2 regions of the Kribbella sp. NPDC048837 genome follow, and region 2 is predicted to be linked to the other one. Evidence: riboswitches for the same ligand, from Rfam matches in the RefSeq annotation. Region 2 holds a riboswitch; the other holds the start of a gene.
What was found. A riboswitch is a leader RNA that binds a small molecule or an ion and turns the genes downstream of it on or off. The one in region 2 is predicted to bind FMN.

Region 1: it holds a riboswitch for FMN, as region 2 does, so the genes downstream of both, ribB (3,4-dihydroxy-2-butanone-4-phosphate synthase) here and ribD (bifunctional diaminohydroxyphosphoribosylaminopyrimidine deaminase/5-amino-6-(5-phosphoribosylamino)uracil reductase RibD) in region 2, are expected to answer to the same signal.

What each region holds. Positions count from the first base shown of each region.
Region 1 is NZ_JBVJHF010000002.1:181,119-186,414, reverse strand. It holds gene ACZ6O0_RS08870 (threonine/serine exporter family protein) at 1-541, opposite strand, end outside; gene ACZ6O0_RS08865 (sugar-binding transcriptional regulator) at 542-1,519, opposite strand; gene ACZ6O0_RS08860 (glycoside hydrolase family 140 protein) at 1,551-3,029, opposite strand; FMN riboswitch at 3,084-3,217, shown strand; gene ribB (3,4-dihydroxy-2-butanone-4-phosphate synthase) at 3,320-3,934, shown strand; gene ACZ6O0_RS08850 (transketolase family protein) at 3,918-4,886, opposite strand; gene ACZ6O0_RS08845 (transketolase) at 4,883-5,296, opposite strand, start outside.
Region 2 is NZ_JBVJHF010000005.1:572,817-578,112, forward strand. It holds gene ACZ6O0_RS26185 (serine/threonine-protein kinase) at 290-1,756, shown strand; gene ACZ6O0_RS26190 (MFS transporter) at 1,890-3,035, shown strand; FMN riboswitch at 3,498-3,631, shown strand; gene ribD (bifunctional diaminohydroxyphosphoribosylaminopyrimidine deaminase/5-amino-6-(5-phosphoribosylamino)uracil reductase RibD) at 3,784-4,821, shown strand; gene ACZ6O0_RS26200 (riboflavin synthase) at 4,822-5,296, shown strand, end outside.

The DNA.
Region 1 (5,296 bases), on a different contig from region 2:
ACGCGCCGGCCACCTGCTGGTAGAACGTGGGCAGCCGCTGCCGGCTGAACCACCGGTTGTTCAGGTCGATCACGACCGCGGTGACGACCGCGACCAACGTGATCAGCCAGCCGCCACCGAGCAACAGCGTGGCGCCGCCGGCCATCACGCCCCAAGCCAGTACCGCGCTCCAGCGCGGGTACGGCGGACCCGCGGATGTCAGCCGGGCCAGCTCACGGCTCGCCTCGTCGCGGGTCACCTCGCCCTGGGCGAACCGCCGGACCAGCCGGTCGACGTCGGTCAGCCGGGAGAAGTCCTGCGACCGGTACCGGACCACGCGCATGTGAGTCTCGGGCGCGACGTCCGGCGCGGCCTGGTACGAGATCGCCATCGAGGTGAAGGTGATGTCGACCTCGCACCCGCGCAACCCGCCGGCCGCGGTGACACCGAGCATGGTCGCGGTCGCGTCCGCCGTCCCGGCGCCACTCGACAGCAGCACCTCCCCGACCCGCAGGGCCAGGTCGATGGTCCGGTAGACCTCCCGCTGCTCGTCAGGCTCCATCTACGCGCCGAGCAGGCGGTGGGCCATTGCGAGGTCGGTGATCAGGATGTTGACCCAACCGCCGAGCAGGGCGGCCCGGATCGCGGAGAACTTCCGCTCACCGCCCGCGACGCCGATCCGGCGCGGCACCGCCAGCAGCTCCTTCGCGGTCACGCCGATGACTCGCTGGTCGAAGTTCGAACGCACGTGCTTTCCCTCTTCGTCGAAGAACCGGAAACAGACGTCCCCGACCGCGCCGAGCCGGCGGAGCTCGTCCTGGTCGGCCTCGGCGACCGCGTTCCCGCTGCGCTGCAGCAGCGGCGAAGGTTCGAGGCTGCCGATTCCGACCAGTGCGTCGGTGAGCTGTCCCCACGTGCCCAGAACGTCCTGAACGGACACGTCGTTCATCATCGCGCGCCGCACCGCGGGCGTCCCGACCAGGCCCGGCGCGGGCAGGTAGACCGGCATCGCACCGGTCAGCTCGGCGAACCGCGCGGTCAGCCGGGTGGCCTGCATCTGCACCGCCGCGTCACCGAGACCGCCGACGATCTGGACCACTTTGTCCACCACCGGCACGCTCTTGCGTGGCATCCGGTCGACCGCGCTGATCAGCGTCTCGCTCCAGGACGAGATCCCGATCACGTGCCCGCCGGTCAGCGTCATGTCGATGTACGCCGCCGCCCCCGAGCCCAGCGCCGGCAGCACCTCGTCGCCGACCCCGAGCGTGTCGACCACGACCGCGTCCCGCAGGCCGTACCGGGCCTGCAACTCGTCCTCGAGATCGCTGTGCACGCCGCTCGGCATGGTCACCACGGTGTGCACGATGCCGACCTCGACCGCCTGTTTCAGCATCCGGGACACCCGCGCCTGGGAGAGGTTCAGCTCGGTGGCGATCCGCGGCTGCCGGATGCCCTTCTCGTGGTACATCCGGGCCACCTTGGCCAGCAGCCGCAGCTCGTCCAGCCCCGGCTGACGCACCGAGCGGTTGCCGTTCGCCACGAGAACCCCCTTCGACAGAACCAGATCTGGACTATAGGTCAGGCAGGTCGTGTCTGATGCACAGGTAGACCCGCGGACTACCGCCCGGATCGGGGATCACCGCCGACGGCGAGTCGCGTTTGCCGGTCGCCACCACCGAGCCGTCGCGGGGATCCACGATCGTGTAGTTCAGCGGCACCGTGTCGTCGAAGACCGGCACCGTCCCGCCGTGCTCGCGGTAGATGATCAGCAGACCGTCGGCCCCGCGCAGCGCCCGGCCCGAGATCACCCGGGTCCAGTCCGGCACCAGGTCCGTCGTCGGCAGCCCGGCCAGGATCTTCCCGAGCAGACCGACGTACGTCGATCCCTCGAAGCCGATCGCCTCCCGCCAGCCCGCGCCCGGGGCGAGGAAGAAGTCGGAGTGACCGGGCTCGTCGGGATGCAACCGCCACTGCCACAGACTGCCGGCACCGTAGACGACGCCCATCGTCCCGCCCGCGCACAGGTTGCTCCACGCCTCGTGCCCCTGCCACCAGCCGGCTCCCACGCCGGTCCGGCCGGTGTTCTCGTACGTCGGTTCGCCGTTCGCGACCGCCCGTACGGGTTCGTTCCGCCACATGTCCGCCACGCGTTCCGGCACGTGTTCACCCGTGTGTCCGGTCTGGCACCACTGGAAGTCCAGCCAGTCCGCGTCCTGGTGAGCCCGCGCGTGGATGTGTGGCCGGTAGTGGATGCCCGTCGGCTGGCCGTAGCAGTCCGCCGCGTGGACCTCGGCGCCACCCGCGGCGACCTGCGGCTCGAACCCCGTCCCGTCCCCGCCGACCAGGTAGATCGCGGGCTGAGCGCCGTACCGGGCGACGAGGTAGCGGCAGTACGCGGCGTACTCAGCCGGCGGTACGACGGTGCCGGCGACGTCGAGGCCCTTCCACCCGAAGCCCTGGAACACGGGCTGCAGGACCGGGACCAGCCCGTGCTCGACCAGGATCGTGAGCAGCTCGTCGAGGTACTGGAAGTACGCGAAGTTCGGCTCCCGCAGATGCCCGTCGGCGAGATCCTCGAAGGCCACGTCGAAGCCCTCGTCCTGGGTCCGGTCGCGCGGCCCGACCGCGCGCATGTCCGGCTGGACGGTCATCAGCAGGACCGCGTTGAACCCCTTGGCCTGCCGGTCGGCGGCGTACTCGCGGACCTGCTCGGGCGTCGCCCGCCACGGCAGCGCCCACGCGGTGTCCGCGACCAGGATCGCGGGCGTCCCGTCGGCGTGCACCAGGCTGCGGCCGCCGGGCGCCATCCGCCAGAACCCGTGCCGGTAGAACGGATTCGGCTCGTCCTCGGCGACCCCGACCGTGAACTCACCGCCCGACCAGGTCCAGCGACCGGGTTCGGGGGCCGCGAAGCGGACCTTCCAGGTATCGCCGCCGTCGGCGAACACCGGACGCCGCAACCGGAGGCCGCTCTCGTGCTCGAACTCCACCCACTCCTCCGCGGAAGTCAGCGAGAGTTCGATCGGACGCCAGACGACTGAGATGGACATGACACTCCCGAGGGGGGTTCGGACCGATAAACTGACCGCTGAATCTGCAAGACCACACGTGCTCTGGGGTCGGTGAAATTCCGAGCCGGCGGTGACAGTCCGCGACCCGTGCACCCGCGAGGGTGTCCGGTTGACCTGGTGGAACTCCGGGACCGACGGTGAAAGTCCGGATGGGAAGACGCACGTGGCAGTCTTCGCGGTGCCCGTGCGACGCCTGCCGTCGTGCGGTCTCGTGGAGCTTGTCGTTGCCCCGGAGTGCCATGCCATGTCACGCCGAGAGGACAGCGACCGTGAGCACCGCGACCACTTTGGACACCATTCAGCGAGCGATCGACGAGATCGCCCTCGGGCGACCCGTCGTGGTCGTCGACGACGAGGACCGCGAGAACGAGGGCGACCTGACCTTCGCCGCGAGCCTGGCCACCCCCGAACTGATGGCGCTGCTCGTCCGCCACACCAGCGGGTACGTCTGCGCGCCGTCCGCGGCCGAGATCCTCGACAAGCTCGAGCTGCCGCTGATGGTGCCGCACAACCAGGACAGCCTGCGGACGGCCTACACCGTCTCGATCGACGCGAGCACCGGCGTCGGCACCGGCATCTCGGCCGCCGACCGGGCCCGGACCGTCCGCGTGCTGGCCGACCCGGCGGCCCGGCCCGCGGATCTGATCCGGCCCGGTCACATCCTGCCGCTGCGCGCGGTCGACGGCGGGGTCCGGCAGCGGCCCGGTCACACCGAGGCCACCGTCGAGCTCGTCCGGCTCGCCGGACTGCCACCGGTCGGCGTGATCGGCGAGCTGATGAACGACGACGGCACTCTGATGACCGGCGCCGACCTGCGCACGTTCGCCGATACCCATGGCTTCGCGATGATCTCGATCGCCGACCTGGTCACTTACCTGTCGTGACCAGCCGCCGGGCGGCGTCCGCGATGCCGTCCGGCGAGAGCCCGTACCGGTCCAGCAGGTAGCCGGCCGAGCCCGTGGGGGCGAACTCGGGGAACCCGAGGATCGACACCCTGGCCGGATGATGCTGGACGACGGTCTCCGCGACGGCCCCGCCGAGGCCGCCACCGGACACCGCCTCCTCGGCGGTCACGATTCCGGCCGTCTCCCGCGCGGCCGCGACCACGGCGTCGATGTCCAGCGGCTTCACCGTCGGCATCGACAGCACCCGGGCCGAGATCCCCTCCTCGGCGAGCCGTTCGGCCGCGGCGATCGCCCGCCACAGCACGGTCCCGTTGCTGATCAGCGTCACGTCGCCACCATCGCGAACCGTGATCGCCCTGCCCAGCTGGAACTCGTAGTCGTCGGCGTACACCTTGGGCACGCTCATCCGGCTGACCCGGATGAACACCGGCCCGTCCGAGGCGGCCGCCCACCGCAGCGCCGCCGCGGTCTCGATCGGGTCGGCCGGCACGATCACGGTCATGTTGGCGATCGCCCGCAACCAGGCGATGTCCTCGACCGAGTGGTGCGTCGGGCCGAGTTCGCCGTACGCGACGCCCGGGCTCATGCCGCAGAGCTTCACGTTGGTGTTCGAGTAGGCGACATCGGCCTTGATCTGCTCCAGCGCGCGGCCGGTCAGAAAGCACGACGCGGCCGAGACGAACGGGATGCGGCCTCCGTTGGCCAGGCCGGAGGCGACCCCGACCATGTCCTGCTCGGCGATGCCGACGTTGATCAGCCGGTCCGGGAACGCCTTGCGGAAACTGTTCAGCTTGCTCGACCCGACCGAGTCGTTCACCACGCCGACGATCCGGTGGTCCGCGTGCGCGAGCTCCGCCAGGGTGTCGACGTACGCGTCCCGGCAGTCGTACCGCGGCTGGTCGGCGATCGAGGGGCTGTGGACGACGGTCATGCCGGCTCCTTGGCATATCTGGGAACAACAGCTTCCAGCTCGGCCAACGCCTGCTGGTACTCCGCCTCGTTCGGCACGCGGTGGTGCCAGGCGACGTTGTTGCTCATGTACGAGATCGGGTGGCCCTTGTGCGTGTGGGCGATCACGAACGTCGGCTTGCCCGGCCGGAACGGTACGGCGGACAGCACGTCGAGCAGCTCACCGTGGTCGTGGCCGTTCACCTCGACCACCGCGAACCCGAACGCGGTCGCCTTCTCGGGCAGCGGATCGAGGTCGTTGGTCTCCTTGGTGGTCGCACCCTGCTGCAGCCGGTTCCGGTCGACGATCACGGTCAGCCGGTCCAGCTGATACTGCGAGGCCGCCATCATCGCCTCCCAGTTGCTGCCCTCCTGCAGCTCGCCGTCCCCGAC
Region 2 (5,296 bases):
CGCCGTGCCGCCGACCGCCGTGCCGCCGACCGCCGTGCCGCCGACCGCCCCGGCGCCAGCCGCCCTGCCGCCGACCGCCGTGCCGCCGACCGCCGTGCCGCCGACCGCCGTGCCGCCGACCGCCCCGGCGCCAGCCGCCCTGCCGCCGACTGCCCCGCCGACCGCCGTGCCGCCGACCGCCGTGCCGCCGACCGGAACGCCGGCTGCAGCCGGTCCGTCGGCCGACCGTTGGAGGTCTACCGACTAATCGCGGCGGGTGGTGGGCGGGTTGGGCGGTAGGTTCTGGTTGGTGGAGGCGTTTGCGGGGCGGTATCGGCTGATCGACCTGATTGGGACCGGAGGGATGGGGTCGGTCTGGCGGGCGTGGGATCTTCGGCGGTCGGCGTACGTCGCGGCGAAGGTGCTCGGTCAGCACGATGCGGCGACGCTGCTGCGGTTCGTCCGGGAGCAGTCGTTGCGGATCGAGCACCCGCATCTTGTTGCGCCTCACGGCTGGGCTGCTGACGACGACAAGGTCGTGTTCGCGATGGATCTGGTGCGTGGCGGATCGGTCGCGACGTTGCTCGGTGATCACGGTCCCCTGCCGCCGGCGTACGTCGCCGTCCTGCTCGATCAACTCCTGCACGGTCTGTCCGCGGTTCATGCCGCGGGCGTCGTCCATCGCGATGTGAAACCCGCCAACCTCCTGCTCGACGTGACGGGCACGGGGCGACCGCACCTCCGGTTGTCCGACTTCGGCGTTGCGGGTCTGCTCGACGAGCCGCGGATGACGCGGCACAGCACGGTCCTCGGCACGCCGGGCTACCTCGCACCTGAACAGTTGGCCGGCGCGGACCCGGATCCCCGCCAGGATCTGTACGCCGTCGGTGCCGTGGCCGTCGAGCTCCTTACCGGCGAGCGCCCCGGCCCCGACTGCAAGCTCCCGGTCGTAGACGGTCCACTCGGCGAATTCATCCGCCGGAGTACGGCGCCGGATCCGTCTGACCGCCCCGAATCCGCCCACGAAGCAGGCCGCCTCCTGGCCGCCAGCGGTGTACTCCCGCCCGCGCCCACCGCGCCGTGGGCCACCGATCCCGATGCCCCGGAAGTCTTCGACCAGATCCCACCCCTCCCACCCGGCTGGACCCCAACCGGCCCAGCGCCACAACCACCGGCCCCACAACCACCGGTCGCACAGCAACCGGCCGCACAACCACCGGTCGCACAGCAACCGGCCGCACAACCACCGGCCCCACAACCACCGGCCGCACAACCGCCGGTCGCACAGCAACCGGCCGCACAACCGTTGGCCGCACCGCAACCGGTCGCACAGCAATCGGACGCACCGCAACCGGTCGCACAGCAATCGGACGCACCGCAACCGGTCGCACAGCAATCGGACGCACCGCAACCGGTCACGCAGCCGTCGCCTCCGGAGCACGCGGTTCAGCGGCAACCGGCTCTGCAACGTGCGGCTGCGGAGCAGACGGTTGTACCTCAGTTGGCGGCACTGCGACAAGAGGGTCCGCGACGTCTGGGAGCGGCGGGTCAGGAGGCTGGCTCGCCGGTGACCGCGCGGCCGACTGACAAGCGGGTCACGACGAGCGCCGAGGCGCTACGAACCCCACCTGATAGCCGGGTGCAGGTTTCGGTCGATCATGGGGAGCAGAGGGACGTTGTCGGGCGGTCGCGGCGGGTGTTGGTGGTGATGGCTGTTGTGAGCTTTGTCGGGGCGGCCGGGCTGCTTGGGGCAGCCGGGTGGCTCTTGGTTCGATGAGGCCGGCCGATCGTTCGATGGCCCGGGGTGATCTTCGATGACACGGGCTGATGCTTTGGTGACTCGGGCCAGTCGGGCTCGGGTTCGGCGGCTGGTGGGGGCGCTGGCGGTTACGACCACGGTTGGGTATGGCGTGCTGACGTATGCGTTCAGCGTGCTGCTCGGGCCGATGAGCGACGAGTTGGGCATCTCGACGACGACCGCGGTTGGGGCGTCGACGACCGCTGTGCTGGTGAGTGGACTGATGTCTATCCCGGTTGGACGCTGGCTTGATGCGCGGGGCGGGCGGGGGTTGATGACGTGGGGCTCGGTTCTGGCGGCGGTTGCGGTGCTCGGGTGGTCGCAGGTGGAGAGCACCGGGCAGTTGTACGGCGTCTTTGTCGGGATCGGGATTGCCTCGGCGATGGTGTTGTATCCGCCGGCGTTCGCGGTGGTGGTGGCTGCGGCGGCTCCGGCGACTCGGACGAACGCGATTCTGACCATCACGTTGGTCGGTGGGCTCGCTAGCTCGATCTTCCTGCCTCTCACCGGTCACCTCGTCCATGCGTATGGCTGGCGGACCACGCTGGTTCTGCTGGCTGGTCTGCTCGCCGTGACCACGATCCCGTTGCATCTGTTCGCGGTACGCCGGGTCGCGCCGCAGCCTGCGGTTGCCGGAAAGCGGACCGGGGCGCCTGGGCGGGTGCTGCGGGATCCCGGGTTTTGGTTGCTGGCTGGGGCGTTCGTTGTGCACAGTGCGGCGTTGGCGGTGATCTCGGTTCATCTGGTGCTTTACCTGATCAGCCTGGGGCATCCGCCGGCGCGGGCGGCGACGTTGGCTGGGCTGCTCGGGTTGTTGTCGGTGACGGGGCGGTTGGTGACGAGTCTGTCGGCGCGGTGGTTGCCGATGGCGACGATCACCGCGGGGATCCTCTTCCTCCAGGGGGTGGCGATCTCCTTGTTGCCGCTGGTCGGGCGGCAGGTCGTCGGGGCGGTTGGTTGTCTGGTGGTGTTCGGGCTCGGGTTCGGGGTGTCGTCGATCGCTACGCCGGCGATCCTGCTCGGTCGGTACGGCGCGACCGGGTTCGGCACCATCTCCGGGATGCTGACGACGCCGACCACGATCGCGAAGGCGCTCGGGCCGCTGGCTGGGGCCGGGCTGGCCGAGGCCTTCGGGTATCGGCCGCTGATCCTGACAGTCGCCGTGGCGTGCGGCGTCGCGGCCGTCGCACTCGCCCTCACCCGGCGGATGCCACCCAAGCGCGGGGCCCTCGAAGCCGATGACGCCCCGAGCGGATGACAGCTCCAGCGGACAGTGCCCGAGGTGGTGGGTGAGCGGCGAGCGGGACGGTGCCGGGGTGAGTGAGTCCCGAGCGGGACAGTGCCCGGCGTGGGTGAGCCGCGAGCGGGACAGTGCCCGGCGTGGGTGAGCCGCGAGCGGGACGCTGCCCGGCGTGGGTGAGCCGCGAGCGGGACGGTGCCGAGGGTGGGTGAGTGTCGAGCGGGAGGGTGCCCGGGGTGGTGGGTGAGCCGAAGACGGGAGGTCGCCCCGGCGGATGACGGCCGCCGGCGGATGGCGCGCGGAGTGGGTGACGCGTCCAGCGGTAGTGCCCGGGGTGGGTCAGCCGCGAGCGGGATGGTGTCCAGGGTGGAGGACGCGCCGGGCGGTCCGGCGGATGAGGGCCGGTCGAGGACCAGGATGTGACCTGGGTCGTGGTGGTGATTGGGGGGAGGGGCATACTTGAATCACGAGTGAACCCACTCGCGTGCTCCGGGGTCGGTGTAATTCCGAGCCGGCGGTGACAGTCCGCGACCCGGCCGCTGCGGTTTGGCGGTTGGTTGACCTGGTGGAATTCCAGGACCGACGGTGAAAGTCCGGATGGGAGGCGCACGCGATCGGCGGGTGCGCTCTGGCGTCCGGTGACGCTGCCCGCGGTGGGCGGCGGTCCGGCGGGTAGCGACCAGGCCCGCGCGGAGCACCCGGACGGCAGCGCGTGTGCGCCGGTTGTCATGGCCCCGGAGTGCGTCCGTGACAACGAGGGGCCGTAGTGAGCAACGTTTCGCCGATCGACGTCGCCTGGATGCGGCGTGCGATCGAGTTGGCCGCGAAAGGTATCGGCGGCACGCATCCCAACCCGGTGGTCGGCTGCGTGATCACCGGGCGGGACGGGCATCCGGTGGGTGAGGGCTTCCATGCCGTTGCCGGTGGCCCCCACGCCGAGATCGTCGCCCTGCGGATGGCGGGGTCGCTCGCGCGGGGCGGTACGGCGTACGTGACGCTGGAGCCCTGTAATCACACCGGCCGGACCGGGCCGTGTGCCGATGCGCTGATCGAGGCCGGGATCACCCGCGTCGTGTACGCCGTACCCGACCCGAACAACCAGGCCGCCGGTGGTGCCGAGAGGCTCCGGAGCAAGAACATCCGGGTCGAGGAAGGCGTCCTGTACGCCGAGGCCGAGGCCGTCAACCACGTCTGGCTGCACAGCGTGCGGATGGGCCGGCCGTTCGTCACCTGGAAGTTCGCCACCACCCTCGACGGGAAGTCGGCGGCTCCGGATGGCACCAGCCGGTGGATCACCGGTCCGCTCGCGCGGGCCGACGTACACCGGCATCGGGCCGAATGCGACGCCATCGTGGTCGGCACCCAGACCGTACTGAACGACGATCCCGAACTCACGGTCCGCGACGAGCACGGCGTACCGGCCGTACGGCAGCCGCTCCGGGTCGTCGTCGGCGATCGTGAGATCCCACCGACCGCGCGGGTCCGCAACGACCGCGCGGAGACTCTGCTGCTGCCCACCCACGATCCCGCCGAGGTACTCCGGCAGCTGGACGACCGGCAGATCCGGCACCTCTGGCTCGAAGGCGGCCCGACGCTGGCCGCCGCGTTCCTCCGTGCCCAGCTGGTCGACCAGATCGTCGCGTACGTCGCCCCGGCCGTGCTCGGCTCCGGGTACGGCGCGATCGGCGACCTGGGCGCGGAATCGATCGACCACCTGCGGCGGTTCAAGCTAGCGGACGTCACCCGCCTCGGCGACGACGTCCGGCTGACCCTGACGCCGCTCGACTCGCAAAGGAAATCCTGAATGTTCACCGGAATCGTCGAGGAGCTCGGCACCGTCGAAGCCCTCGACCTGCTCGAAGGTGACGCCGCCCGGCTCACCATCCGCGGCCCGAAGGTGACCGAGGACGCCGGCCACGGCGACTCGATCGCGGTCAACGGGTGCTGCCTGACCGTGGTCGAGACCGGCGACGGTACGTTCACCGCCGACGTGATGCGCGAGACGCTCGAGCGCACCAGCCTGGGCCAGGCGACCAAGGGGGCGCGGGTCAACCTGGAGCGCGCGATTGCCGCCCACGAGCGGCTCGGCGGCCACATCGTCCAGGGCCACGTCGACGGCGTCGGTACGATCGCCAGCCGCACGCCGTCCGAGCATTGGGAGAACGTCCGGGTCGCCGCACCCGCGAGCATCCTCAGGTACGTCGCCGAGAAGGGCTCGATCGCCATCGACGGCGTCTCGCTCACTGTCACCGACGTGGACGACAGCAGCGGCACCTTCG